Regions from separate parts of the Pseudoalteromonas sp. S3431 genome, predicted to be linked through region 2. Evidence: predicted binding sites of a transcription regulator. Region 2 holds the regulator's gene; each other region holds the start of a gene.
What was found. Region 2 encodes sigma-54, which starts transcription at its own class of promoters, with help from an activator protein. Its sites were predicted from a motif close to GTTGGCACGNNNNTNGNNT; they were not measured.
Positions count from the first base shown of each region.

Region 1 (10,422 bases), on a different contig from region 2:
GCGAAGATGAGAGTGACGCGTTAACACAAGAAGATTTTTTCTCGTTGTTGACGCAGCAATTGTCGTATCAAGATCCCAGTAACCCTGCGGACAATGATCAAATGATTGCGCAAATGACTAGTTTTACTATGGCGCAAGGCATTACAGATTTAAATACTAACTTTGAATCCTTAGCCTCTTCGATGACGTCTAATTCTGCATTACAAGCCTCAACGCTTGTTGGTAAGCAGGCTTTACTAGAGTCAAATACCCTTGATTTAAATGAAACGGGTGATGCTAGAGGCTCAGCAGTAGCAGAAGAAGCTATGGATAACCTTAAAATCAAAGTAACTGACGAATCAGGTCAATTAGTAAGAACGATTGATATGGGTTCTCAGGCAGCTGGAGCAATTCGCTTTGCTTGGGATGGTAACAACGAAGCCGGCGAACGTTTACCTGAAGGTGAATACACAATAACAGCTGAAGGAAGTACTAACGGTGAATTTTCAAGTTTACCCGTTGCTACTTTTAAGAACATTGAAAGTGTAAATATTAACGGCTCAAGTGGCATTATTATTAACACTAAAGAAGGTGCGGTTAGACTGACGGATGTCGCAGAAATCGCATAATTAATTTTAGTATTTTTTGCCTGCCAGCAGGCTTCAGATTGATAGGTTAGAGGTGAATTATGAGCTTCAATATTGCATTAACAGGCCTTGCTGCCGCGCAAAAAGATTTAGATGTAACAGCAAATAATATTGCGAACGTCAATACTACCGGTTTTAAAGAGTCACGCGCAGAGTTTGCCGATGTTTATGCATCGTCAGTATTTAGCGCAGGTAGGACTAAAAATGGTGATGGTGTGCAAACGACGATGGTTGCACAGCAGTTTCACCAAGGATCACTGCAGTTTACTAATAACTCTTTAGATTTAGCTATTACAGGTGAAGGTTATTTTGCGATGACCGATGATATTTCATCGCAAGATTTAACCTATACTCGTGCCGGTGCATTTAAATTAAACCAAGATAATTTTATGGTTGACGCTAAGGGTAATTTCTTACAAGCATTCCCTGTAGATTCATCAACCGGTGATACAACATCAGTGAGTTTGAGTACAACAAACCCAGTTCAAATACCAGATTCATCAGGTTCGCCACGTGCTACAGAAAATGTATTCTTATCGTTCAATTTAGATGCGACAGCTGATGCACCGGGTATAGATTTTGATCCTACATCAAATGGTACTTATAACTCATCTACATCAACGACAGTTTATGACTCGTTAGGTGAGCCGCATATATTGCAATACTTTTTTGTAAAAGGACCTGACGCAGCTTCAGGTGGTGCAGATAATAGCTGGGAAGTGTATGCGACACTTGATGGAAAGGTAGTTGATGGAACTTCGGGCGCAGAACAAACCACGACCCCTTATGCACCGATCACAACTCTTGGTTTTGATTCAAGTGGTTTACCTGCAACGACAGGCGGAGTAGCAAATACAAACCTAACCACTTTTGATGAGATAAACCTACCTGCTGGTGCTGGTACTGGTTTATCTACAATGCTTGATAATGGTGCTACATTCCCAGGCACAGGTATTGAGCTTAATTGGCGTGATGAAAACAATACGGCAGGACGTATACCAACACAGTATTCAAGTGGTTTTGAAGTTAAAGCACTTGATCAAGATGGTTCGACTGTTGGTCGTTTAGCTGGAATTGATATTGGCACCGACGGTAAACTAGTTGCTTCATACAGTAACGGTGATTCAACATACCTTGGCCAGATAGCTATGGTTCGCTTTCCTAATTCGCAAGGTTTATCACAAATAGGCGACACAAGTTGGAAGCAAAGTATTGACTCAGGTGAGCCTGTTGCAGGTGAGGCAGGGTCAGGTACATTTGGTAGTATTAACTCATCAGCACTTGAGCAATCAAATACAAATTTAACTAATGAGCTTGTCGATTTAATCACAGCTCAACGTAATTACCAAGCTAACTCGCGAGCGCTTGAAGTTAACTCAACAATCCAGCAAAGTATTTTGCAGATTCGATAATTTAAATTTAATTAAATATTTTAGGCTGCATTTTGCAGCCTTTTTTATTTTAGCCTCTAAACCAAAACCAATGGTTACAGTAAGTGGCTATCATTTCTATTGTTTGTTTCATCACTCTAATGTTACGTAAACTCTAATCTGGCATCTATTTTGCATTTGTTAAGTTAGAGATTTTTAATGTGAGTCGATGTTATGGACAAAATGGTCTACATTGCGGCCTCAGGTGCTAAACAGAGCCTGCAGGGCCTTGCCCTTAAAGCCAATAATTTGGCGAATGCCAATACGACAGGCTTTAAATCAGACTTTGCTCAAGCACGTTCTATGCAAGCGTTTGGTGAAGGGCTGCCAACACGTGTATTTTCGATGCAAGAACGTCCGGGTTCAAACATGACATCGGGTGGCATAGTTGAAACAGGCAGAGATTTAGATATCGCAATGAGCGATAACGCATGGCTGAGTGTGCAAGATGCGTCGGGTAATGAAGCTTACACTAAAGTAGGCACGCTCAATATCACAGCAGAAGGCATGCTGGTAACAAGTCATGGACGTCAAGTTATTGGCGAAGGTGGTCCAATTATACTGCCTGTACCAATTGAAAAGGTTGAATTTAGTCAAGATGGTGCTATTCAGGTTCGTCCGCAAGGCGCCCCAGCAAATTTTTTAGAAGAAGTTGATCGCTTAAGGGTCGTTGAGGCTGATAATTCACAACTTGAAAAAGGTAATGATGGCTTATTTAGACCAAAACCAAATCAAGTTGTTGATACTTCCGCTAATGTAAAAGTATTGAGTGGAACCTTAGAAATGTCGAATGTAAACCCCGTTCATGAAATGGTCGATATGATAAGTCATCAACGCCAATTTGAATTACAAGTCAAACTGATGAAAACAGCTGAAGAAATTGACGAACGTCAAGATCAGCTGTTGCGCATAGTTTAACTTTAAAATGAGGACACTATTATGAATCCTGCATTGTGGATCAGTAAAACAGGGCTTGATGCTCAACAAACCGATATTTCGGTTATTTCAAATAATTTAGCGAATGCCAGTACGGTTGGTTACAAAAAAAGCCGCGCTATATTTGAAGATTTACTTTATCAAAATATTAATCAGCCAGGTGGTCGTTCATCGCAAGACACTGAAATGCCATCAGGCCTAATGTTAGGTGCGGGTGCAAAAGTTGTAGCCAACCAAAAAGAGTTTACGCAAGGTAACATGTTAACCACCGAAAACTCACTAGATTGGATGATTTCCGGCGAAGGTTTTTTTGAAGTGCTGCAGCCAGATGGCAATATTGCCTATTCGCGCAATGGCCAGTTTACCACCGATGGTGATGGACGAATTGTTACATCGGGTGCTGGTTATGTTATTCAGCCAGAAATGAATGTCCCCGAAGATGCTCAATCGATTACTGTTTCGCAAGACGGAGAAGTATCTGTTCGTGTTGCAGGTCAAGCCGATAACGTAGTTATTGGTCAGATCACCATTAGTGACTTCATTAATCCATCGGGTCTTGAGCCGATTGGTCAAAACCTTTATACCGAAACAGCTGTAAGTGGTGCTCCGGTGCAGGGTAACCCTGGGGTTGAGGGGCTTGGTAGTATTATTCAAGGCTCACTTGAAACATCAAACGTAAATGTCACAGAAGAGCTGGTAAATCTTATCGAAACTCAACGTATTTATGAAATGAATTCAAAAGTAATTTCAGCCGTCGACGAAATGATGAGTTATATCAATCAGCAACTATAAGGTTTAGGGGCAGAATATGCGTAATATTATGTTATTTGCGGCAGGCACTCTATTTTTAAGTGGATGTGTATCAACACAAAATAGTGAAATAGTGCAAGACGATCCTTACTATGCGCCAATGTACCCAGAACCAAATATAGAACCTGTTGTAGCAACAGGCTCTTTATTTAACACGAATGTGTCGAACGATTTATACGCGGACAGAAAAGCTCTGCGTACCGGCGATATCATTACGGTTAAATTGCAAGAATCTACCCAAGCTACAAAAGCGGCAAAAACAGAAACAGATAAGCAATCTGACACGAGCCTTGACCCTGTAATTGGTTTGGGGGGACTTCCTGTTAATATCGGTGGCGACAGTATTCAATTTGGAATTGGCAGTGATTCATCGTTTTCTGGTGACTCTAAATCAAATCAATCAAATAGTTTATTTGGCAATATATCGGTTAATGTGATGCGTGTTTTACCAAACGGTAACTTAGTTATTCGAGGTGAAAAATGGTTAACTCTTAATACAGGCGAAGAGTTTATTCGCTTAGAAGGGTTGGTGCGCCCGCAAGATGTTGGCTCAGATAATACGGTTGAATCAAACCGAATAGCTAATGCACGGATTCAATATTCAGGTAAAGGGCAAACCCAAGAAGCACAAAGTGCTGGTTGGTTAACGCGCTTTTTTAGTAGCTCGCTCTTTCCTTTTTAGAGGACATTCAATATGAATGTATTTAAGTTTTTTTGTTTAATTGTTTTGCTGGGATGTCAATTTTCGGCACATGCAGAGCGTATTAAAGATATCTCTATGGTTGAAGGTGTGCGTTCTAACCAATTAGTGGGTTACGGGTTAGTTGTTGGCTTACCTGGGACTGGCGAGCAAAGTAAGTTTACCCAACAGAGTTTCAAGGGCATGTTAAGTAATTTTGGTATTACACTGCCGGCTAATTTAAGCCCTAAAATTAAAAATGTGGCTGCTGTTGCTGTGCATGCAGAGTTACCTGCGTTCAGAAAACCAGGACAAACAATTGATATTACCGTGTCGTCTATTGGCAGCGCCGGTAGTTTGCGCGGTGGTACTTTAATTCAAACATTTTTAAAAGGTGTTGATGGGAATGTATACGCTATAGCACAAGGTAGCCTTATTGTTGGCGGCTTAGGAGCTGAGGGTTTGGATGGCAGCAAGGTTGTTATAAACACACCCACCGTCGGTCGAATTCCCAATGGTGCTACTGTTGAACGTGCCGTTAAAAGTCCATTTATGCAAAGCGACTATATTACTTTTAATTTAAATCGCCCAGATTTTACAACAGCGAAACGTTTAGAAAGTACGATAAACGACTTAGTTGGTCCCAATAGCGCACAAGCTATTGATGCTGCATCTATTCGTGTTATTGCCCCACGAGATGCATCACAACGTGTATCGTATTTATCAACACTTGAAAACTTAGAGTTTACCCCTGCGGATAACGCAGCAAAAATTATTGTTAACTCTCGTACGGGGACGATTGTAATTGGGAAAAATGTAAAACTACAGCCAGCCGCGATTACTCATGGTGGTTTAACTGTGACGATTACCGAGCAACAAAATGTATCTCAGCCTAATGCATTAAGTGAAGGTGAAACCGCCGTTACGAATCAAAGTATCATTGATGTGAATCAGGATGATTCACGTGCATTTGTATTTAATCCTGGTGTTAGCTTGGACGATTTAGTCAGAGCAATCAATGAAGTTGGTGCTGCACCAGGTGATTTGATGGCTATTCTTGAAGCGCTAAAAGAGGCTGGTGCAATAAACGGTCAACTAGTTGTTATTTAGTATTTAAACACGCCCTAGTAACATTTTTACTAGGGCAAAATCATTCCCTCGCAATATATCTAATTTAAAGTTAGTCAACTGGCTCAATTTTTGCATTTTAATTGCATTACTCATTATTGTGTCAAAAAGCTGATGGAAACAAATCATCTCGATAAGCAAAACTTTTTTGATTTAGGCAACTTAGATTCACTTCGTAAAGAAGCCTTAACCAGTGGTGATTCATCGACTGATGCATCAAAGGCTGCGCTAAAAAAAGCCGCTGCACAATTTGAAGCAATTTTCACTCAAATGTTACTTAAAAGTATGCGCAAGGCAAACGAAGCATTTGAGGACAAAGAAAGCCCATTTAATTCCAGTGGGGTTAAGTTCTTTGAAGAAATGCACGATCAACAATTATCGACAGAACTATCATCAAATGGTTCTTTAGGCCTTGCAGACTTAATCGTTCAACAGTTATCCCCTGATGGTAAAAATTTTATGCCCGGATCTGTTTTGAGAACAACAGCGGACTTTTTAAGTGATAAGCGAGTGGGCTCAGAGCTTCCTCATGAAAATAATAATAAATCAGTAGAGCCTGTAAGTACGAACATGAACATGGATATTACAGAATCAAAAATAGAGACTCCGGTATTTGAATCGGCTGAAGAGTTTGTTAGCTCTGTGTGGGAACACGCTAAAACGGCAGCAAAGAAAATTGGTTTAAACCCGGCTGTAATGGTTGCGCAAGCAGCGCTTGAGACTGGTTGGGGTAAACATATCATTAATAAAAGTGATGGTAACAGTTCAAATAACTTATTTAATATTAAATCAGATAAAAGCTGGGAAGGTGAAAAAGCCAGTAAAGTCACACTCGAATTTGAGCAAGGTACAGCGGTCAAAAAGAAAGCAAACTTTAGGGCGTACGACTCAATAAAAGAAAGTGTAAATGACTTTGTTGATTTTTTGACACAAAACCCACGCTACCAAGAAGCATTACAAAATACAGCAAAGCCAAGCGACTTTTTAGATTCGTTACAAAAAGCGGGTTATGCAACCGATCCAAATTACGCTAGCAAAATAAAACAAGTACTCAATAGTGCAGAATTAAAAGATATTGCAGCAAACGCGATTCGCCAAGGAGTAAAGTAACATGTCGTATGATTTATTGAGTATTGCCAGTTCAGGAGTCAGAGCTAGTTCTGAGTTACTGCAAACGACAAGTAAAAACATTGCCAATGTAAATACAGAAGGCTATGTACGCGAGCGCACAGAATTTACTACCATGGTAGATAATCAGGTAGGTAGGGGTGAAACCTACCGTTTGCTAAACCAATTTGCTCAAGAACAGCTAAACAGAGATACATCTAATAAATCATTTTTTGATCAGTTTGTAACAGAGGCAAATAGGGTTGATACCTTATTTTCAGAGGAAGCAAATAGCTTATCTACAGGCATAAATTCGTTATTTAATAACGTGCAAGAGGCACTCAATCAACCATCATCAACGGTAGCTCGTTCTTTAGTTATTACTGATGCACAAAGCTTAATTGATCAAATGGATAGACTCTCAGGTATTGTCTTTGATCAGCAAAGTATAGTGAATGAACAATTAGAAATATTTTCAGAGGAAGCCAATACGCTAATCCAAAGTATTAGCGCTTTAAATAAAGATATAGCTGCTGTAAATGGAACGAATAATGCTGCTGATGCAAGTTCAACTTTTAACGAACGTGACAAAGCAATACGTGATTTATCCGAACTTATAGATATAGAAACACTTGATGGACCAAATGGTGAAAAGCTTGTGTTTATGGGTACAGGAGAAGCCGTTGTTATGCAAAATGGTTCGTTTAATTTGTTTTCTATGAGAGGCGACCCCGATCCTAGTTTTAAAGAGCTAACGTTAGATGTTAACGGTGGCAAAGCTGTGCCACTTGAAATTGATACGAGCAAATTAAAAGGTAAAATTGGCGGTTTACTTGCTTTTAGAGACGATATTTTAGTGCCGGCGCAAAATCAAATCGGTCAAATGGGACTGGCTATTGCAGATGCATTTAACGAACAAAATAAATTAGGCATGAATGCAAATGGTGAGTTGGGGGGCGATATTTTTACCATACCAACAGAAAATGCATTTGCTTATCAAGATAATACTGGTGGTGTTACAAACATGACCGCAACGGTTGAGCCAGGCAAAGGTAGTGAATTACCTGCCAGTAACTTCATTATTACCTATACCGCTAATCCGAACGAAGTAAGTATTCAGGCAATTGATAATAAAGGGGAGCCTATTGGCAACCCATCACTTGCAGATACAACCAGTGGAGTGATTGATTCATCATCAATTACCAGTGGCGAGTCCTTTGGACTGCAAATAACAGTTGCTGGTACAGGTGCTACTGGTGATCAATTTCAAGTTAAGCTAAATTCTCAAGCCGCTTCTAGCATATCGCTTGCAACCGGACGTGGTGATGACCTTGCGTTAGCGTCGCCAATTAGAACTGCGAACGATATAAATAATATAGGCACAGGCACGATATCAGCAGGTACAGTTAGTAGTGTTACCTCAGGTGGTTTTACATCAACTACACCACCTGCCTTAGCGAATGGCGATATCACAATTGTTAAAGCAGCGGGTACTAATGATTACCTTATTAGTGATGGTAATGGCGCTAATGTAGCTGTGACGATAGCGCCGCCGGGTGAAAATGTTTTAGCTGGCCTTGGTGCTCCTTATGACTCATACGGTTTTGACTTTGATATAGAGGGTACACCGGCAACAGGCGATACATTTACGCTGGAGTTTAACGAAGGTGGATTTGACGATAACCGTAATGGTTTAAAGTTGGCTGATTTGCAAAATGGTGAGTTGGTACGTCAAAATGTTGTCACAACAACGACGGCAGATAACCATAAAACATTTAATCAAGCCTATGCTGGTATGGTTAGCGATATTGGTGTGGTAACTGGACAAGCTATTACGAGTGGAGCTGCATTCGATGCTCTCGCACAGCAGTCTGAAGCTTGGTATGAATCATTATCGGGAGTAAATCTCGATGAAGAAGCCGCAAATTTATTGCGTTTTCAACAGTCTTATGCCGCTTCAGCACAGGTTTTAGCTGCTGCGCGTTCAATTTTCGACACTTTACTTAGTGCTGCGAGGTAATCATGCGTTTATCAAATAATTTAATGTATCAAAGCAGTATTAATAAAATACTGGATGGGCAACAAGGTGTCGCAAATGCGCAAGAACGCGTTAATACAGGGCAAAAATATTTAACAACGTCTGAAGCGCCTGCAGATATTTCACAGGCAATGTTATATTCAAATAAAATACAAACCAATGAGCAATATACAAAAAATATTAATCAGCTTAGTGGTCGTCTCGAAACAGAAGAAAGCGTTTTAAAAAGTATTAATACCAGTATTCAAGAAGCGCAATCTCTAGCATTACAAGCGGGTAATGGCGCTTATACTAAAGACGATTTGAAGTCGATTGCATCCGAGCTAAGTGGTATTCAGCAAACGCTTGCTAATTTAATGAATACCCGCTCCGAAGATGGGAAATTTATATTTTCAGGTTATCAAGATAGCACCCAACCTTATCAGTTTGACTCAACGCTAGGTGAATACACTTATAATGGCGATCAAGGTGTCCATCAAATAACGATAGCTGAAGGTGTATCAATTAAATCGAGTGATAACGGTTTTGATACATTTGAAAAAACAGCAGCACGCTTAGATGTAGACTCAAACACGGCTTCAATTCCTACTACAGTCCCTGCTAATAACATCACCGCAGGTACAGTATATGTTGATGGTCAAACTGAATTTGATCGATTTCATCAATCTAATTACAATGCAGATCCAGCAGCGCCAGCAACAGCAAATACTTATAATGTTGTGATTACAGCTGGGGCAACGCCAACTGATCCTGATCAATACGAAATTCAACGTGATGGCGTGTCTCTTTCTCCTCAAGTGATAGGTGATATTACCGATGAACCAATAGATTTTGCAGGAATGAAAATTGAATTTGAAGGTACAGCACCTGGTCAGCTTGATTTTAGCCTTGAAAAACCGGAGAAAGAAAACGTACTTAATACGTTGCAAGCACTTATTACAGGTTTGAATGATGGCACACTTGAAGGAGACGACTTTCAACAAGTATTAGCCGATGGTGTTGTTCAGCTACAAAATGCCAGTGAACAAGTGGTTTTCACGCAGGCAAGTTTAGGCGGAAGAATGGTTGCGCTTGAACTCGTAACCGACACTAACTTAGCGCTTGATATTCAAAATAAAAGTAATAGATCTAGTTTAATTGAGGTGGATCAGGCTGCTGCTATTAGCGAGCTCACTAAGCAAGAAACCGCACTGCAAGTATCTCAAGCAACCTTTGGGCGTTTATCTAACCTTTCATTGTTCGACTACCTTTAACCAGAAATATTTTGCCGCTTTACTTATTTTAAAGCGGCAAAAAATTGTCGCTTCAAGTTACTTTTTAAATTCAACTTTAAATTTCAATTATAAACCAGTAAAAACAGTGACTTAAACTTGTTTTAAAGTTGGCACAGTAAATGCTTTTATAATAATAAGAAATTATCGAATAGTGGTTCCTGTTAAAACGTGTTGAACCACACTCTGCTTAAACCTAGGAGATGGTAAAATGGCATTAACAGTAAATACTAATGTGTCGTCATTAAACGCACAACGTAACTTAAATAAATCAGGCGAAGGCTTAGCAACTTCAATGCAACGTTTATCATCAGGTATGCGTATTAATAGCGCAAAAGATGATGCTGCCGGTCTGCAAATTTCAAACCGACTTACGTCGCAAATAAATGGTTTGTCA
Region 1 covers NZ_JJNY01000108.1:1,453-11,874, reverse strand. The annotation lists gene DO88_RS01170 (flagellar hook assembly protein FlgD) at 1-608, shown strand, start outside; gene flgE (flagellar hook protein FlgE) at 668-2,038, shown strand; gene DO88_RS01180 (flagellar basal body rod protein FlgF) at 2,231-2,974, shown strand; gene flgG (flagellar basal-body rod protein FlgG) at 2,996-3,784, shown strand; gene flgH (flagellar basal body L-ring protein FlgH) at 3,801-4,484, shown strand; gene DO88_RS01195 (flagellar basal body P-ring protein FlgI) at 4,497-5,591, shown strand; gene flgJ (flagellar assembly peptidoglycan hydrolase FlgJ) at 5,724-6,719, shown strand; gene flgK (flagellar hook-associated protein FlgK) at 6,721-8,736, shown strand; gene flgL (flagellar hook-associated protein FlgL) at 8,739-10,007, shown strand; gene DO88_RS01215 (flagellin) at 10,237-10,422, shown strand, end outside.
Region 1: a site for sigma-54 is predicted at 5,669-5,687, ahead of flgJ (flagellar assembly peptidoglycan hydrolase FlgJ). Genes of this name have one in related genera too.

Region 2 (10,422 bases):
ATAATTACTCACTACCTTGGTTGAATAAAAACTGCCCAATTAACTCTTCAAGTACAATGGCAGACTTAGTATCAGTAATTGAATCACCGTCACCTAACGCTTTACTGTCTACACCAAATAAATCATCAATTGCTTCGTCTTGCTTATTTTCGGTTACGACTTGACCTAAACAGCGTTGCTCTGCTGAATTAGGAGAAATAACAGGGTGGATACCTAGATACTGCTCACCTAAAATACCCGATGTTAAAATTGAAATTGAGCTCGTGTCTGAAAAACGACATAAATACTGTGCATCAATGGTCATATTAACCACTGGCAAGAACTCCTGTGGATGAACATAAATTGACTCTACTCGACCAATAACGACTCCGCCCACTTTTACTGGTGCACGTGCCTTTAATGACCCTATGTTTTCAAATTTAGCATTAAGTGTGTACGTCTCGCCTGAGCCGCTAATACCTGAATTGGCGACTTTAAGCGCAAGCATAGCAAACGCTAAAATTCCTAACGCCACAAAAAAACCAACTAAAATTTCTAATTTCCGTGAATTCATTATCTATACCCTATTAGCTGGTAAACATTACCGCTGTCAAAATAAAGTCAAACCCTAAAACCGCCAATGACGAATGAACAACCGTTTCGGTGGTTGCTTTACTGATCCCTTCAGAGGTCGGCACACAGTCATACCCTTTATAAAGTGCTATCCAAGTCACCACAATGGCGAATACAAAGCTCTTAATAATACCGTTTAGTATGTCTTGCTGAAACGATACTTGTGATTGCATAATTGACCAAAAACTACCCGTATCAACACCAAGCCAATCAACTCCAACTAAATGAGCACCAATAATTGCCACTGCTGAAAATATCACCGCTAGTAACGGCATACTTATAAAGCCTGCCCAAAAGCGCGGTGCAATAATTCGTTTTAGTGGATCAATTGCCATCATTTCTAATGATGATAACTGTTCTGTTGCTTTCATTAAGCCTATTTCTGCAGTAAGCGCACTGCCCGCTCGCCCTGCAAATAATAACGCTGTAACAACAGGCCCGAGTTCTCGTAATAAACTTAATGCCACTAATGGCCCTAAACTATCCTCTGCACCATATCCAACTAATACCGTATAACCTTGTAATGCCAAGACCATACCGATAAATAAACCTGACACCATAATAATGAGCAAAGATTGCGAACCCACCATGTAGAGCTGACGAATAAGTAGAGGTGTACCCTTTTTAAAGTTAGGTACATTTACAAGTGCGCCAAAAAGCATATAAGTTGAGCGACCCAGAGCCGCAAAACGACCTAGCGTCTTATGCCCTAATTTTTGAAATAAATCCAACATTATGCTTTTTCTCCAAGCAACTCATCTGCATATGTTTGAGCTGGAAAATGAAAAGGCACGGGACCATCAGACAAACCTTTTAAAAACTGTTGCACTAAAGGAGACTCATGATTGCGCATTTCGTCAGGTGTTCCACAACCAATTACACCCTGATCAGCGATAATAATAACGTGGTCAGCAATACTCATTACCTCGTTAACATCATGGGTTACAATTAAAGAAGATAAACCAAGCACTTCGTTGAGTGACTTAATTAATTTAACCAACACCCCCATAGAAATAGGATCTTGGCCTGCAAATGGTTCATCGTACATTATAAGTTCAGGGTCGAGCGCAATAGCACGTGCCAGAGCTGCGCGCCTAGCCATACCTCCCGATAATTCAGAAGGCATTAAATCTTTCGCTCCGCGTAGCCCAACAGCTTGCAATTTCATTAGCACAACCAACCGAATTAGGTCTTCACTCAACTCAGTGTGCTCCCTAATTGGGAACGCTATATTATCGAATACCGACATATCAGTAAACAACGCACCACTTTGAAAAAGCATACTCATTTTAGTTCGCGCTTCGTAGAGTTCTTTGCGCGACATATTTGGGATACTACCACCTTCAAATAAAATATCACCGGAGTCAGGCTTAAGTTGACCGCCAATTAAACGCAACATGGTCGTTTTACCAATTCCGCTTGGCCCCATAATCGCAGTGATTTTACCTTTAGGAACGCTAAAGCTCATATTTTTATATATGCTTCTATCGCCTCTCGAAAAGCTAACATCCTTGACTTCTACTATTGATTGCGACAAGTCGCTCTCCATAACAATATTCACTAGTGCACCTATTTTAAAGCTTTTTTAACCAAGATGGAAAAAACAATTCGTAAGATTTTGTAATACACTTGCAAAAAGGAGTATAAGACTCGTTTATAACGGCTTAACTGCAGCTTAAGGTGCTGATATAAGCGCCTTAAAATATTATTCAACAAGTTATTGTAATTAGAGTTGACCTGACTCTTTTATTTATACTTTCACCTTTGCTTTTGTTACTATTCGCGCCATCTGTATTTTGAATAACTGGCTTAATATAATGGTTACCTCGTTTGTTATTTTAATTCTTGGTTTTGCGGCTCTTGTTTGGAGTGCAGACAGGTTTGTTTATGGCGCAGCGGCACTTGCAAAAAACTTTGGCGTACCAACCCTAATTGTAGGCTTAACTGTTGTGGCAATGGGTTCGTCAGCCCCAGAGATGATGGTTTCCGCTTCTGCAGCGCTCGCAAATAAAACAGATACTGCAGTTGGTAACGCTGTCGGTTCAAACATAACAAACATTCTACTTGTGTTAGGTATTACAGCGTTATTTAGACCTCTGTCTGTATCTTCAAGTACATTAAAACGCGAAATGCCACTGGTCTTGCTGATATCATTCGCTACCTGGTATATTTTTTCAGACAATTATTTTTCATTAGCCGAAGGTATCGCCTTACTTATTGGCTTTATCGTGTTTATAGGCGGTTTGATTATTATTTCACTGCGCGCAAAAAACCAAGATGACCCATTTATAACCGAAGCCTGTGACGACGTACCTAACGATGTACCAACTAAAAAAGCGGTATTTTGGTTAGTTATTGGCATGGTTCTACTCCCTGTTAGCTCACATTTTTTAATTGGTTCCGCAGTCGACATAGCTAAATACTTTGGCCTAAGCGATCTAGTCATTGGCTTAACTATTATTGCCATTGGCACGAGCTTACCGGAGCTTGCAGCTTCAATTGCCGGTGTATTAAAAAATGAAGATGATTTAGCTCTAGGCAATATTGTTGGTTCAAACATTTTTAATATATTGGCTGTGTTACCGCTCGCAGGTATTATTAATCCATCCATTATCGATCCGTCAGTAGCGAGTCGAGATATACTCATTATGATTGGTGCAACATTTGCTCTTATCATCATGTCATTGAACTTTAGAGGCACCCAACGCATCAATAGAGTGGAAGGTGGCTTATTGCTTATCGCATTTTTGGGCTACCAAGGGTATATTTTTAGTCAAGTAGGGTAAATAATGACGACGCTGAACTTTATCGAACAGGGTCTTCGTGTTCTCAATATTGAACGCCAAGCACTTAATGACATAGCGCAATATGTAGATGAAAACTTTCATCAAGCATGCCAATTAATGTTTGACTGCGAAGGTCGAATTATTGTTATTGGCATGGGTAAATCAGGCCATATAGGTAATAAAATTGCAGCAACACTTGCAAGTACAGGAAGCCCTGCCTTTTTTGTACACCCAGGCGAAGCTAGCCATGGCGATTTAGGAATGATCACCAAAAACGATGTTGTCATGCTTATTTCAAACTCAGGTGAGACGAGTGAAGTTTTAAATATTATCCCTGTTTTAAAACGCCTTGGCGCAAAAATAATCGCCATGACAGGCAATACTAAATCGACCATGGCAACACATGCAAATGTACATGTATGCATTAAAGTAGAAAAAGAAGCATGCTCTTTAGGGTTAGCACCAACGGCGAGCACTACAGCGACTCTTGCTATGGGCGATGCGATGGCAGTGGCTCTGTTAGAAGCTCGTGGTTTTACCGCCGATGATTTTGCGCTTTCTCACCCTGGGGGCAGTTTAGGCAAACGATTATTACTAACCTTAAAAGATGTTATGCACAGCGGCGCAAATACACCTATTATTAGCGTTTCACAAACCGTAAAAGATGCACTTATTGAAATGTCAGCCAAAGGCCTTGGTATGACAGCCATTGTTGATAAAAGTAATCAGCTAGTGGGATTATTTACCGACGGTGATTTACGCCGTATTTTAGAGCAAAGACTAGATATTCATACAACACAAATAGACCTTGTTATGACTAGGTCATGCACAACAGCTACACAAGATATTTTAGCTGCTGAAGCGCTTAATATAATGGAACACAAACGTATAAATGGCTTGATTGTTGTTAATGAGCAAAACCAGCCTATTGGCGCACTAAATATGCAAGACTTATTAAAAGCAGGAGTATTATAAATGCAATTTGAAGAACTCTATCAACCGCTGAGTGCTGATGCAAAAGCACGTGCTAAAAAAGTAAAACTACTTATATGCGATATTGATGGTGTATTTTCTGATGGCCGAATTTATCTTGGCAATCAAGGTGAAGAGCTCAAAGCATTTAATACAAAAGATGGTTTTGGCATTAAAGCGCTTATAAACAGTGGCTTTGAAGTGGCTGTTATTACTGGTCGCCATTCGCAGATAGTGCAACAACGTATGACCAGTTTAACAGTACAACATATTTATCAAGGTCAAGAAAACAAGCTTATTGCTTACGAAGAGCTAAAAAACAAGCTTCACCTAAGTGATGATCAAATTGCCTATATTGGTGATGATGGCCCCGATATGCCAGTAATGGAATTAGTCGGGTTTGCCGTTGCAGTTAACGATGCTCACCCACTAATCAAGCGTTTATCACATTACACGACACAGATGCTGGGTGGTTTTGGCGCAGTGAGAGAACTAACCGACTTACTTATGCTAGAGAACGACAAACCACTTACTAGCAAAGGTACTAGTTCATGAATACAGCGCGCATAATTTTAAGCGTTTTATTCATCAGCTGTATGGTTTGGCTTTGGTACCCTTATTTTGCACAAACAAATATGACAGCTCAGGTTGAAGCTGAAGTTATCGCTAAGCCTGATTATATTGCTATTGAGCTAAAACAAACGGCCTATGATGAAAATGGTAAAATTAATCATAAAGTTACAGCTGCTAAAATGGAATTATATCAACAGCTAGGCTTTACCTTTTTTGAAAAGCCCATTTTCACCTTATATAACGAAAAACAAACATGGCGAATAAATGCAGACGAAGCAACGTTATATGAAGGAAAACAATTAATTTTAGAAGGTAACGTGGTTGCCAAGAATCTTACTGATAATGCAATGATAGACAAGATTAATGCGGATAATATTCAAGTAGATATAAAACTACTCACGATGCGTTCAGAGCAACCCGTTATTGTTACGGGACCCAATTTAAAGATCACCGGTAAAGGCCTTGAAGCCGATTTAAAAACTGAAGTGATAAAACTTATTAACCATACGCGAACTATATATTATGACCAATAAAATTTCAAAAATACTTATTATTCCGACACTTATACTAGCTTTCAACCTTAGCGCTGCTGAACAAGCGATTCAACCTGCAGCGAATCAAATATCAATAAGTGCCGACAAACAAGAAGGCCAATTAAAAGAAAACGTCGGAATTTTTGAAAAAAATGTTGAGATTATTCACGGCAACCGCCGTATTACAGCCGACCGTTTAGAAGTACATAAACGTGATGAATTAGGCGATAATAAACAGCTACTAATTGCAACTGGTAGCCCTGCATATTTCGAAGAAAAACAAACTGATGGCACTATAATGAGCGCCAGCGCAAACGAAGTTCGTTATGATGTAGCTAAACGATTTTTAACCCTTATTGGCGATGCACAAGTATCGCAAGCGGGTCAAAAAATAAATGCCAAGAGTATTACTTACGATATGCAACAGCAATTAATTAGCGCTGAAAAAGACGAAAACTCAACCGATCGTGTGCATACTATTTTAGTACCTATTGAGACTAAAAAAGAAAAAAACGATAAAGGTCAGCCATGAGTACATTAAAAGCAGAACTATTAGCTAAAAGTTATAAAGGCCGTGAAGTTGTAAAAAATGTAGGTCTGGAAGTAAAGGCTGGCAGCATAGTCGGGTTACTTGGCCCTAATGGTGCAGGTAAAACCACAACGTTTTATATGATTGTAGGCCTTGTACCTAGTGATAAAGGCAAGATTTCTATCGACGATAACGATATTACTCTTTTACCTATGCATAGTCGTGCTAGATTAGGCATTGGTTACTTACCCCAAGAATCATCAATTTTTAGAAAGCTTACTGTTTATCAAAATTTAATGGCTATTTTAGAAACACGTAAAGAGCTAAATAAGCAAGCAAGAGAAGACACACTTAACAATTTATTAGATGAATTTAGTATTCAGCACATTCGTGATAGCCAAGGTATGGCATTATCAGGAGGCGAGCGTCGCCGAGTTGAAATAGCGCGAGCACTAGCCGCTGATCCTAAATTTATATTGCTTGATGAGCCTTTTGCTGGTGTTGACCCTATTTCAGTGTTAGATATAAAGAAAATAATAGAACATCTTAAAAATCGTGGTATTGGTGTGTTAATTACCGACCATAATGTAAGAGAAACTCTTGATGTTTGCGAAAAAGCCTACATAGTTTCTCATGGTGAGTTAATTGCATCAGGCACTCCAGAACACGTATTAAACGATAAAACAGTACGTGATGTTTATTTAGGCGAGCAATTTAGGCTGTAACATTTACGCCATGTCTTTAAGCATCTGCTAGTATTAATTATAACAACATAAAAGGATTGTTAGAGATACATGAGGCAATCATTACAGCTGCGCATGGGCCAGCAACTTACAATGACTCCACAGCTGCAACAAGCAATTCGCCTGTTGCAACTCAGTACATTGGATCTCCAGCAAGAAATACAAGAAGCACTCGACAGCAACCCCCTATTAGAGGTTGAAGAGCAAGATTACGCCGAAGATTCTACTGGTAAAAACGAGCAAAAAGCAGATAACGACGATGTCACTGTTAGCGCAAATGCTGATGATGTTCCGAGCGAATATGAGCAAGACAGTGGTGAAGCACTTGCTAAAGATACGCTAAGTGATGAAATGGCTATGGATGTTAGTTGGGATGAATATATGAGCGCAGCCCCAGCGTCATCATCAGGACCAATGCCTGAAGATGAATCTATATACCAAGGCTCCTCAACTGAAACGCTCCATGAATACCTAATGTGGCAACTACAACTGACTCCCTTTAGTCCTACCGATGAAGCGATTGCGATTGCGATTGTTGAAGCCGTCGATGATTCGGGTATTTTAACGCTGAGCTGCGAAGAAATTTTAGAAAGTTTTAATCAAGAGAACGAAGAAGACAACGAAGTTGAACTTGACGAAATAGAAGCTGTTTTAAAACGAATTCAATTGTTTGACCCTGTTGGTATTGCAGCACGTAGTTTACAAGAATGCTTATGTATTCAGCTGAACCAATACGATAAAGAAACACCCTATATTAATGAAACAAAAATGATTTTAACCGAGCACATTGATCTATTAGCTGCTCGCGACTATCGTACATTAATGAAAAAAACAAAGCTCAAAGAAGAAGAGCTTAAAGAAATAATGACTTTAATACATACTCTTAGCCCAAAACCGGCGGATACTATAGTTAGAGAAGAATCTGAGTATGTAATTCCTGATGTATCGGTGAAAAAAATAAAAGGTCGCTGGGTTGTTGAACTAAACCCAGATAGCATGCCTAAAATCAGAGTCAACAGCCAATATGCAGCAATGTCACGCACCGTTAAATCAAGTGGTGATAGCCAGTTTATTCGCTCGCATCTACAAGAAGCTAAATGGTTTATTAAAAGTTTAGAAAGTAGAAACGATACACTATTAAAAGTAACTAATTGTATTGTTAAGCAACAACAAGGTTTTTTTGAGCATGGCCCCGAAGCCATGAAACCAATGGTTTTAAATGATGTAGCAGAAATGGTCGAAATGCACGAATCAACTATTTCACGCGTAACAACTCAAAAATATATGCATACACCTCGCGGTATTTTTGAGCTTAAATATTTTTTCTCAAGCCATGTAAGTACTGAAAATGGAGGCGAATGCTCATCAACAGCAATACGCGCTCTCATTAAAAAATTAATCGCAGCAGAAAACTCAGCAAAACCATTGAGTGATAGTAAAATTGCAGATATATTAGCTGAGCAAGGAATAAAAGTAGCGAGACGTACAATCGCAAAGTATCGCGAATCTCTAGCTATTCCACCGTCAAATCAGCGAAAAAGTTTGATTTAAGACGCTAAACAAAGAGGGTAATGCTTATGCAACTAAACTTAACTGGTCGTCACGTAGAAGTAACTGATTCATTAAGAGATTATGTAAATACCAAATTTGCGAAGCTAGAAAGACACTCAGATCATATTAATAATGTTCATGTCATTCTTGATATAGAAAAATTAAACCAAAAAGCTGAGGCAACGATTCATGTAAGTGGAGCTGAGTTATTTGCCTCTACTGAACATCAAGATATGTACGCCGCCATTGACTCGCTGATTGACAAGCTCGATCGCCAAGTTATTAAACACAAAGAGAAGCTTGCTCGACACTAATATTATGAAATTAAGTTCACTTATATGCCAGGACTGCAGCAGAGCTGCGGTCCTTTTTAATAGTAAAAAAAGAATTTTAGAGTTCATCAGTCAACTTGCTCATGACAAGCTCCCATATCTTTCTCAACAAGATATTCTCAGCGCCTTAATGAATAGAGAAAAACTGGGAAGCACTGGTATAGGAAGAGGCATTGCAATCCCTCATGGGCGAATGAGCGGCGCAGAAGAGCCTTTAGCACTCGTATTAGTAAGCGAAACACCTATTAATTTTGATGCAATAGATAATCGCCCTGTTGATATATTTGTTGCTCTCATCGTACCTGATGGCGATAACCAGCAGCACTTAAAGACGCTCGCAACGATAGCTGATAAACTAAATAATAAAGATTTTTGTAAACAGTTACGCAGCGCAAAATCAGATACTGAACTGTATCAAGTTATTGTAGAACAATCGTAATTAACATAATGGGTGATAAATGGAATTAATTATCATAAGTGGCCGTTCCGGTTCTGGAAAATCGGTTGCTTTACGCGTAGTTGAAGATTTAGGTTATTATTGCGTAGATAATATTCCAATTAATCTGCTACCTTCTTTAGTGAGAAGTGTATCTGATAACTACGACAAAATTGCAGTTAGTATTGATGTCCGGAATTTACCAAAAGAGCAAGACGAATTTAACGATATCCTTGAATACTTACCTGGCTTTGCTAAACCGACTCTGTTTTATCTAGACAGTGAGGATCAAACATTAATTAAACGTTTTTCTGAGACTCGCCGTCTACACCCGTTATCAGTTGACTCATTACCTCTTGATTTAGCAATAAAAAAAGAAAAAGAACTACTCGATGTTCTCACTACTCGCGCTGACTATATGATCGACACGAGTGATTTAAGTGTTCATCAACTTGCTGAATCAATTCGTGAAAAAATTCTGGGTAAAAAAGATAAACAACTCATTGTTACTTTTGAGTCGTTTGGCTTTAAACACGGCATTCCTAAGGAAGCTGATTATGTCTTTGATGCACGCTTTTTACCGAACCCACATTGGGAGCCAGAATTAAAACCTTTAAATGGCTTAGACCAACCCGTAAAGGATTACTTAGCCAGCCACAGCATTGTCCAAAAGTTCACTTGGCAAATTCAAACTTTTGTACAAACATGGTTGCCACATTTAGAGCGAAATAACCGTAGCTACTTAACTATTGCTATAGGTTGTACTGGTGGGCAACATCGCTCAGTATATTTAGCACAAACGATTGGTGAAAGTTTTTCGATGACACATCCAAATGTAAAAATCCGCCATAGAGAACAAGAAAAATAACTCATTCAAAATAATCATCTGTTCAGCTTAGGTAGAGTAACTTATGCGTTTAGAAGACACTTTTTTAATAAAAAATAAATTAGGACTTCATGCAAGAGCCGCTACAGTATTAGCGCAACTTGCTATTAAATTTGATGCCTCAATCATGATATATCAAGATGATAAAGAAGCGCCTGGGGACAGTGTATTGGCTTTAATGCTACTGGAAAGCAGTCAAGGAAAAGAGGTAAAAGTAGTGTGTGAGGGCCCTGATGCCGAACAAGCTTTACATGCCGTTGGTCAATTGATAGCACAACGCTTTAATGAAGAAGAATAGCACTTAGCTAAAAACCGAAACTAAGATAAACTAAATGTGGTTAATTACCCCATTAATAAACCTCCCTATCCATAGTTATATAAAAATCAATAAGGACGCCAATGCCTGAAGCTTTTGAACAAGACTATCCACTACAACAATTAAAACAAGTGACAAAGTCGCTTAACAGTG
Region 2 covers NZ_JJNY01000044.1:45,509-55,930, forward strand. The annotation lists gene mlaD (outer membrane lipid asymmetry maintenance protein MlaD) at 5-553, opposite strand; gene mlaE (lipid asymmetry maintenance ABC transporter permease subunit MlaE) at 567-1,346, opposite strand; gene DO88_RS08125 (ATP-binding cassette domain-containing protein) at 1,346-2,161, opposite strand; gene DO88_RS08120 (calcium/sodium antiporter) at 2,430-3,398, shown strand; gene DO88_RS08115 (KpsF/GutQ family sugar-phosphate isomerase) at 3,402-4,373, shown strand; gene kdsC (3-deoxy-manno-octulosonate-8-phosphatase KdsC) at 4,374-4,925, shown strand; gene lptC (LPS export ABC transporter periplasmic protein LptC) at 4,922-5,476, shown strand; gene lptA (lipopolysaccharide transport periplasmic protein LptA) at 5,466-6,008, shown strand; gene lptB (LPS export ABC transporter ATP-binding protein) at 6,005-6,730, shown strand; gene DO88_RS08090 (RNA polymerase factor sigma-54) at 6,800-8,299, shown strand; gene hpf (ribosome hibernation promoting factor) at 8,326-8,613, shown strand; gene ptsN (PTS IIA-like nitrogen regulatory protein PtsN) at 8,618-9,070, shown strand; gene rapZ (RNase adapter RapZ) at 9,090-9,935, shown strand; gene DO88_RS08070 (HPr family phosphocarrier protein) at 9,979-10,251, shown strand; gene mgtE (magnesium transporter) at 10,353-10,422, shown strand, end outside.

Region 3 (10,422 bases), on a different contig from region 2:
CATCATTCTACTCCAACTATTAGATAGTTTTACCAGTAGATTTAAAGATACGTAATTTCTTACCATCTTCAATCTTGAAACCTACACGATCAGCTTTACTCGTTTCCGAGTTGAAGATCGCAACGTTTGATGCATCCATAGATGCTTCTTTCTCAACAATACCGCCAGCTTGGTTCAATTGTGGAACCGGCTTTTGGTGTTTCTTGATCAAGTTTATGCCTTCGACAAAGATTCGACCAGATTCAGTAACAACTGAAAGCACTTTTCCGCGCTTACCTTTGTCTTTACCTGCTAGTACGATTACTTCGTCATCACGACGTATTTTTGCTGCCATGATTGGCTCCTTACAGTACTTCTGGGGCTAGTGAAACGATTTTCATGAACTTATCATTACGAAGTTCGCGAGTCACAGGGCCGAAAATACGTGTACCAATTGGCTGTAAGTTATCATTTAAGATAACAGCAGCGTTGCTGTCAAAACGGATCAGAGAACCATCTGGACGGCGAACACCTTTTCTGGTACGCACAACTACCGCGTTTTTAACATCACCTTTCTTCACTTTACCGCGAGGAATAGCTTCTTTAACAGAAACTTTAATGATGTCGCCAATCGCTGCGTAGCGACGGTGTGAACCACCAAGGACTTTTATACACTGCACTTTGCGAGCGCCGCTGTTATCAGCAACTTCCAGCTGAGTTTGCATTTGGATCATGTTAATGACCTCCGGTGTAGTAATTACAACGTGTCTTAAATTTGTTTAAAATCAAGACATTTCGATTAAATCCCACTCAAAAACAAACGAGTTGTCTCTTAAGGGCGGGCAATTGTACCAGCATTGAGGGGGTAGCGATAGGTTATTTTTTAATTAATTTGGAGTGATGGGAAATTAAAGCTGAGCAATTCCGGCTATGTAGCTATTTTACAGGTGGTTACAAAACAAACAAGGCACCTGTAATGTGCCTTGTTTGTTTAGAGCGCAATAAATTAACCAAAGAAACCTTTTAATTTATCTTTAATCTTATCTTTTGCTTTTTCTTTTGCCTTTTCTTTTGCCTCATCGACCTTTTGTTTAGCTTCATCTTTGAGCGCACTGCCAACGTCAAGCTTTATACCTACATCGTGGAAAGGGCCTTTTATGCGCAGTGGTATTTTAAAGCCTGTACTGTCATCAGTCGTTCCCTGTCCTTCAGTCGATCCAACTATGCCTGTAACTAAACGGTAGTTAACCGTTGTTTGGGGTAAATCAACATCGCCTTCACCTGATATTCTAATAAGTGGGCTGATAAGTGATAGGTCGGTATTTTTGCCAACACCATTAGTAAAGTTGAAGCTTCCCGTTAGTGCAGAGAAATCTGTTTGCTCTGATTCTTCAAACCCAGTATCTAACCCTTCAGATGCTGCACCAAAGTTTCCTGAAATAAGCTCCTTACCTTTACGTACCATTTCAGCTATATTCGCGCCTTTTACAGCGCCATCAGCAAACTCAAACCCAAGTTTTCCGTTAAGCGCACCAATAAACGACTTTTGACTTTGGCCAGTTGTGCTTAGGTTCCAATTTAAAGACCCCTTACCCATTAGCTTGTCAAAACCTGCCGCATCCGCTAATAAAGGCTGTGCATCTATACCAGCTAAGTCAAAGTTAGTTGATATTTTATAAGGCACTTGCTGTGCGTTTACATTGATAACGCCTTTACCTGACCCTTCATAAGCAGAAAAGCTATCTAGGCTTAGTTTTGCAACGCTATTTTTTAAAGCAACAGTAAATTGATTTGCGCCCAACTTAATATCATTAGCTTTTAATCCACTTGAACGAATTACTACATTCGCATCTAGTGAATTTAATGCACTTAAATCAATTTTAGTGTCATCCCATACTATTGGCTCTGCAGGCTTATCTTCTTGCTCTACTGGCTCTTCCTGTTTTGCTACTGCTTCAGGTAGGTACGGGTTTAAATCAAGCATACCTAAATCAATATCAGCATTTACAGCTAAACGCTTACCTAGGTTAAGCTCGCTCTTACCTTTTATTTCCAATGCGTCTAACGTCGCAGCTAAATCTTCTAAATTAAATTTCTCACCTGCTAGGTGCATTTTACCGTTTACACTAAATGCATTAAAAGCATTGTCTTTAGCGTCTAACTCTACACCTTGCCATTTCGCAATACTTTTAACAGACTCACCGCTTAGTGCTAACTGACCTTTAATATCTTGGCCTTGCTTAGCGATGCTCCCTTCGAACGTTAAATCAACTAAACGAGAATCTAAGGTTTGTTTAACATTAAAAGTAGCACCTTCAATTGCTTTAGCTGGAGTATCTAATTTTATATCAAGCTCAAAACGCTCCTGCATATAAGTAATACCCCCTTTTACTTCTAATGTTTTACGAAGTGATGGAAGTAAAATAGCGAGTTCTAAATCACTAATTTGTTGCTTAGTACCTGTTTGACCATCTAGATAAGTAAATGTACCGCCATAAATAGCAACCTCACCTAGCTCAATATCAAAGTTATCTGGAAGCTTTATTGCTTCACCTGATTGGCTTTGCTCTTTAGGTTGCTCTGCAACTGCATCAAACAACTGCCAATTAGCTTTACCATTTTTGTCGGTTTCTAATAGGATATTGGGTTCGTTTATAACAAACTTATCTAATTTAAACTCACCACCAAATAATGAAAACCAAGGTATATGTACAGCAAGCTGTTTCATACTCGCCATGTCGGCGCGCGAACCTGATCCCATATTTGCAAAATGCACGTCGTTAAGTTCTAACTTTAATGCAGGGAATACGCTAAGTGTTTTATCACCTTTAATAGTAAGAGTGCGCCCAGTTGTTTGTTCTACCTGCTGCGACACTTTATTAAAAATAGTATCAGTAGGAATTAAAAACGGTGCGGCAACAATTAGTGCTATACATAATAAAAGTATTACACCTACAATTTTAAGTAAGGTTTTCATGATCGTCCTTTCAAACGTGCAAATAATGTTCTTATCATAGCGAGTGTTAGCTTTAAAATCATTGCTGAAGTTGTAAAAATGCTATTTAGTTTAACTTATTTGGCATGATATGAATCCGTGCTGAAAATTTCAGCATAAAAAACATATAGTAGAGTACTAATGAAATGGTTAATGCTATAAAAAAGCATTAACTAAATAATTCAATTTAATGCTCTTGAAATTAAACATTGTAAATTTAATGACAATATCTCACAAAAACCTCAAATCAAAATAACTAATATTTACCTATAATTTAATCTTGATACATTGAAAAGTATAGATATTTATCCCCTGTCACTATTAAGCATTGAGGACAGCGCTGTTGTTATTGATGTAATTGCGCTAAAATAGACCAGCAAAAAAATATATATCTAATCCGGAGATTCTACAAGGCATGAAAAAACTGCTAATTTCACCGTCAAAAATGACGCTAGGCGAACAAGAAAATCAAATCTATCAGAACATTCTGAAGCAATCTTCAGAGTTAAGCCTTAACCTTATGGCCGTGAAAGTAGAAAACCACCCTGATGATTTTTTACCTTGGTGTTACGAACTATTAAATGCAAGTAGAGATCGTATGAACTACGATTTACTAGAGCCGCAACAATTACCTATACTTAAGAAGCTACACGATCAGCTTATTTCAGCTATCAGCTTTTTACAGGTTAAAACTTTACGTATTGCTCCGTGGCCTGTTGTAAGTGTATTTGTAGAACAACACAAAGACGTTATTGCTCTTGATGAACAGCTTCGCTTAGTAGACTACATTAAAAGCATTCGTGAACAATCTCTTAAAGATATGATTCCTGAAGATTTACTTGCGTTTAGCGGCAAACATATGGCGTCACTTGATCCAAGCACATACAACTTTGATGTTGAATGGTTTGCCTCAACTAAGAGTGCAAAAAGCTTTCATCAAATGCTTAGCGATTTACCAGGTGATTTTGATGCAGCTCTAGCAAACATCCCACTTGAAGGTGATATCACTCAATATGAATACCAGCAATTTGTTGCTGCTTACTCAAAAGTGTTTACCGACAACAATGAAAAACCAACGCTAGCCCCTGCAACTCGCTTGCTAGCAATGCGCCGCCCTGATTTATTTACTCCGATTACAAATAATCGATTAGATGCATTATGTGGCGCTCTTGGAGTTCCAAAACTTAAAAATAGTGATTTTGAGCGTTACTGGCAAGATATCGTTAAAGGTATTCAAGCTATGTCGTGGTATAAAATGGCTAATGCAAGTAACGAACTAGAGGAACAGTTAGTTGCTATTAAAGCACTGATCCCATGTTTCTTTTATTATGCAGACACTAAAACACCTGACAGTTCAAACTACATCAAGTTACTTAGCAAGCCTAAGCGTAGTACAACAACGACAGGTAAAACTCAACGTAGAGGCAAAGAGTCTGCAGAAATTTTAGTAGACCGTGCTCTTGCTGCTGACGATATTCCTGAGCATATTCGTAGCAAACGTGACTCGATCATTAATGAAGTACAAAAAGGTCGAGGCGTTAACGAAACAATTAGTCTAATGCGTACTATTTTCGGCTAAATAAATCTAACCTAGCTGTACTTTAATGGTGCGGTTAGGTTAATTTATGCACCAGCAGCGTGCGAACACTTATTAAAATTACCTCAATAAAAAAACACTACTCCTTTGTAAGTCATTATTTTTAAAATATAAAAATACATTTTAAAATAAATAAAACCAAGCTGGCACACACAGTGCACCATCTCCCCAGTTAAACAATAAAAATGCATCCAGTTAAAAGGTTAAAGCAATACATAATAAAACCTTGGCATGCAAAAATCATATAACGGGAAATGGACATGCTCAAACTAAAAAAAACAATTGCGATTAGCACCATCGCATTAATGGCTGCAACATCGGTAATCTCAACATCAGTTCAAGCTGAAGTAACAGCAAATGCGGCAGCAACATCAAATTACTTATGGCGCGGCCAAGAGCAAACGGGTGGTGATGCGGCAATATCCGGTGGTATTGACTACGCTAATGAGTCTGGTTTTTATGCCGGTACTTGGGCTTCAAATGCATCTTGGGCTGACGAAATGACCTACGAGCTTGACTTATACGCAGGCTTCGGTGGCGACATTAACGAAAGTGTTAGTTACGATGTTGGTTATATTTATTACGCTTACCCAGACGCAGCTTCTGAAGCTGACGCAGATTTCTCTGAAATTTACGGTAGTATTAGTGTTGAAGGCTTCACGTTTGGCGCTTCTGTACTTGCAACATCAGCTGCAAGTGGTGACGGTACAGACTTTGGCGACTCACTTTACCTAACTGCTGATTATGGCTTTGCTGTCGGTAGTAACGGTACTGAAATGGCACTACATTTAGGTCATTACTCTGGTGATTTTATTGGTGACGACAATATCTTAGATTACGGTATATCTATTTCAAAAGACGGTTTTACTTTTGGTTTGTCTGATACAGATATAGATGATTCAGATATTAAAGCCTACGTAGCTTACTCTGTAGACTTTAACTTATAAAAAAGAATGTGTTACTTGCTGCAACACGAAGGGCCTTTTGGCCCTTTTCTCGTTTATAATATTACTTGAATGGCACCTTAGTACAACTCACTTCAACTGTTTTAGGGTACCAAGCCGGAGCAATTTGATTAACAGCCACCTCAGCCAAACCATTAGTAAACGATTTATACGTATGGACACTTTGCCATTCACCTTGTGGGCAATGAGTACTTAAATCTAACGGTTTAGATCCTTCATATAATGCAAGAGCAAAATTATGATGCCATTGTGAACTCTCTTGAGTTTTATTGCTCACGTTGTCTTGTACACCATTATCAAAGTAAATGTTCGTACATCCCGTTAATATAATCAGCATACAACTTGTTATAAGTAACTTAATACTCATAATGCCTCTCCTACTATTTCATCTTCGCACCATACTTTAATAGTGTGAGGTGCATATATACCAAGTGTAATTAAACTAAGTGCTCCATCACTAAACGTTTGTTGTGACTGCATTTGAGTCACTGATTTATCTACACATACTTTTTTCACATCAACGCGCTCTTCTCCAACCAATCCCCATAAAAAGAACGGTCGACTATCTTCATAACTCGCTTTGCTTGTTATTTTGGCTGCTTGCTGTGGCTGAATTGTCACCGCAGAGCAAGCGGTTAGACTTAGTATTAAAACGCTTATCATTAGCTGCTTCATTCTTATCCCTTGTTGTTTACTCTTAATGACAGCAGTGTACAAAAAAACTAAAGTTAAGTTAGTAAGAAGGTGTGGGGAAAATGTAGCGATTGATACAAAAATTTATACAATTTTCTACAAAGTTTAGGATGAGGGCTACTTACTAAATGAGTTTAGATATAGTAAAAATAACTTTACTGTTAGCTATCAATAATCTCTTTCAATAGCTATAAAAATGCCAGTCAGTAAAACAACTGGCATTTTTTATACTGCACTTAAAAGCTACAGTGCTTTAATATTATCGCCACTTTTCTTGTCAATTAACTTAATAAAAGGATCCACACCTGCAAATTTAGGTAATTCAGTTACCTTTAGTATAATGGTATTTACACCCGTTTTTATCTCGTGCTTTTGCATATAGATCACAGCACTTTCACTATGTATCTCATTCGGATCTGCGCTAAATAAAGCAACATCTATCATTTGCGCTAGCGGTACATCTTCTTCACTACCTTCGCCATCGGCATGTTTTTTCGCTGCAGCAATAGTCAATGTAATGATATGTTCCCCATCAGCAGATTCAGCCTCTTGCACATCAACATCACTGATTTTTAAATCATACAACGTAATGGCATTAAATTGATCTTCAATGAATGCTTGTTCTTGCTCACTCGCTCCTCGCTTTAGATAGGCAATAAAGTCTAACGTGGTTGGGTAAAACTCTTGCGCATATTGGTAATCTCGCAAAAACGCTCGCAAAGCGGCATTTACGCGCTGCTCACCTAACAAATCATGTATGGCCATCATTACCACGGCACCTTTGTTATAGTGGATATACTGCTGCCCTGCGGCGCGTGCAAGTGTACGTTCCTCATAAAGCTCTGTCGTGCGTCCTAATAAGTAACGATCAAGTTCATACTTTAAGAATTTACGAAGGTTGTTTTCACCATACTTTTCTTTCATCACCATGATAGCTGCATATTGCGATAGCATTTCAGATAAAATATTAGAGCCTTCGACATTCGCGCCAATCACTTGGTGCGCCCACCACTGGTGCGCCAATTCATGCGATGTTACATAGTAAGGAAAATTAATATTATCTGGGTCACGTGTATCTGTAATAAACCCCATATTTTCAGAATACGGTACTGTATTAGCAAAACTTTGCGCAAAACTACGATAGCGAGGAAACTCAATAATACGCATTTGCTTATGCTGATAAGGACCAAACTCTTTAGAGAAGTAATCTAAAGAATCTTTAGTCGACTGAATCATTGCATCTACATTCCAAGCATGATCTTTATGATGGTACACTTCAATGTTTACGCCATGATGCTGCTCTTTTTTCACCTCAAGCTCCATTGAGAGTAAAGTGTAAAAGTGCAACATAGGTGCATCCATTTCGTATACAAACGTGGTTCGGCCATTTTTAGTACTTTGTGATTGCAAGTAACCTGGAACCATCGCAATTTGCGACTCATCAGTGGAAATTGTGGCAGCAAAACTTACATAGTTATCTGCAAACAAAGGTTGATTATGATACTGCGTTTCTTCAATTTTATTGCCGCGTTTTAACTCTGGCAAACCCCTTTGACGACGCTCACTTTTATCTTGTATTTGCTTACCAAAGGAATAACCAAAACTCGGGAACAGTGCCGTGTTGTCAATAAAAGTACCGTTATACACAAGTCGCTCATCGCTTCCTCTATCTTCAAACCCTTCGGTATAACGCTCTACGCTCATTGTAATTTCGCGGCTTTCGTTTGGTTGCATGGGTTTAGTAAAATCTAACCAAGCATGACGATACTGCTCGTTTAACTCCCCAAGTTGCGCGCCATCCACCTCAACACTCCATTTATGAGTATTATCAGGCTTATTTACTAATACTCGCGTAATCGGTTGTTGCGATTTATTCTCTATCTGCATTATCACGGTAGCTGTAATACGACGTTCTTGAGGGTAGATATCAGCAGTAACAACAACATCCGTTGGAATAGGTAAAGCCGCATCTACAAACTGACCGAACTCACGCTCATACTGCTCTAGTAAGTCTTCATACTGTTCACTGGTTATAAATTGATTGAGAACCGTTGTGTTGTAGTAAATAAAACTTCCTACACCACCAAAAATAAGGGCACCACATACAATAACCGCTTTACCTGAATTGCCTAGCTGATAGCCTAACAACTGAACGCGTGCTTTTAAATTTTGCCCAGCTCCACGAGGCCAAAGCGCATAGCTAAGTGCAGCAATGATCATACTAAAACCTAGCCAGTATAAATTATACCAATGCACCGCAGTTAAAAAGTGGCCATAACCATTAATATCTGAATAAGGCGCCTCTGGTGTCCGACCTATTACAAACATATTATGCTCAAAACCATAGTTACTCATCACCAAAGTAGCGATAAAATACAGCACATATAATCCCATACCTACGTATTTATTTGGGCTAATTACTTGTAGTAAAAAGGCAAAACCACCTTGAAAGATAAGCCCGAGTACAAATAAATAACCGAGTCTAATTACATATTGTGCAATATCAAAGTTCGCCATGCCCATCATCATTTGATAAAACAATGTCACCACGGAGCCAAATGCGCATAACAATAATAAAACAGCACTCAGCGCTACATATTTAGAGCCCCAGAACACCCAATTCGCAACAGGGTACGCATCGATAATGTCGGCCATTCTAGATTCACGATCATGCCATACAAGTTCACCACAATAGTAAACAAGTACTATCATCATCAATATGCCAAAGCTACCTTGAATAAGCTCAACCATTCTAAATGTGACTGGCCAAACATCAGTTCCGTATGGACCCATTGAGCCTACCAACGCTGGAATTAATGTCGCTAAAGATAAAATAAGTAAAATACCAAACGAATAGCTTTTTATAACTTGTTTGACTTCAAAAACAGTACGCGTTAAAAATTGCGACCACGCATTATTTCCCGTCGCTTTTGCCGTTATATTAAACTTAAGTGCAGCTGCAAAATTAGTATTATTATTTTTACTCGCCTTGCCTTTCACTTTTTGCTTTTGAGCCAAATGATGAGATGTATTGAGTGCTGCAATTGCCAATGCTAGTAAGGCAACACCGACCCAAATTAACCTATTATGTAATAACTGATCAGTTAACGTAATTTCCATTACATTACGCTCTGCTATTGTCCAGTATTCCATCTGCATTCTCATTGCCGACATACCAAACATATCCAGGTAAGCTGAGATTTCACGATATTGGATATCAGAGAAAATATTAGATCCAACCAAATAGCTAATAAGTAGGGCAACAGCAACTAGATAGAGCGTTACCATGCTACGAAAGCGCATTGCCACAGCATTAATGAGCGATGAGACAACAAACAAAGAAGGAGCTGCAATATAAAAGAAAGGCACTAAATAATAACTTAGTTGGTTTTCACCTATCATTTCACTGTCTAACCAACCCATTAAGCTACCAAAACCACTGCCAACCCACACACCCAACATAGTGCTTGAAAACACTAATAGCGTGACTAAATAAGCCCCGATGAATCTCCCAGCTTTATACTGAACTATGTTCAGTGGCTTGCTCAAAACTAATTCATTGAGTTTACTCACGTCATCACGAATAGCTGAGCTTCCAACAAAGTTGACCACTAAAAAAATAGCAAACACCGACATAATCGCAATAACTTGCAAAATTGCGTAAGGAGAATTTATATTTACATTGCTGCTTCCCCCTATTTGCACCGAGTCAGAAACCGATGCCATAAAAGTAAGAAAAAACAAAATAAGTGACGTGATATAGAAAGAGGGCTGACGCATAAAATAGCGCAGCTCAAATTGCATCATTTTAAACAACATAATCAGTATCCTTATGCTGCTTTATTGCGGTGTTGGTGCAATGTTGAAAAATAGACGTCTTCTAAATCAGCAGGCTTAGACTCAAACCCTTCTGGCGCATCGTCAGCAAACACACTGAGTAATGTTTTGCCTGCAAACAAACGCTTCGCTATTACCGGTAATGATTGTTCGAGTTCCAAAGCCTCGGCTTGACTCATTGCTTTGTGCCAAATTTTTCCCTGCAGCGTGTCAGTCAACTCAATTGGGTTGCCTTCAAGTAAAATTTGGCCACTTGCTAACACGGCCATATTTGGGCAAAGCTCAGACACATCTTCAACTATATGCGTTGATAAAATCACCACTTTACTTTCGCCTAAACCGACCAATAAGTTATG
Region 3 covers NZ_JJNY01000016.1:8,608-19,029, forward strand. The annotation lists gene rplE (50S ribosomal protein L5) at 1-3, opposite strand, end outside; gene rplX (50S ribosomal protein L24) at 20-334, opposite strand; gene rplN (50S ribosomal protein L14) at 345-713, opposite strand; gene DO88_RS14355 (AsmA family protein) at 986-2,956, opposite strand; gene DO88_RS14350 (hypothetical protein) at 3,390-4,553, shown strand; gene DO88_RS14345 (TorF family putative porin) at 4,832-5,518, shown strand; gene DO88_RS14340 (Bor/Iss family lipoprotein) at 5,580-5,903, opposite strand; gene DO88_RS14335 (Bor family protein) at 5,900-6,211, opposite strand; gene DO88_RS14330 (ABC transporter permease/M1 family aminopeptidase) at 6,473-10,048, opposite strand; gene DO88_RS14325 (ABC transporter ATP-binding protein) at 10,060-10,422, opposite strand, start outside.
Region 3: a site for sigma-54 is predicted at 4,714-4,732, ahead of DO88_RS14345 (TorF family putative porin). Genes of this name have one in related genera too.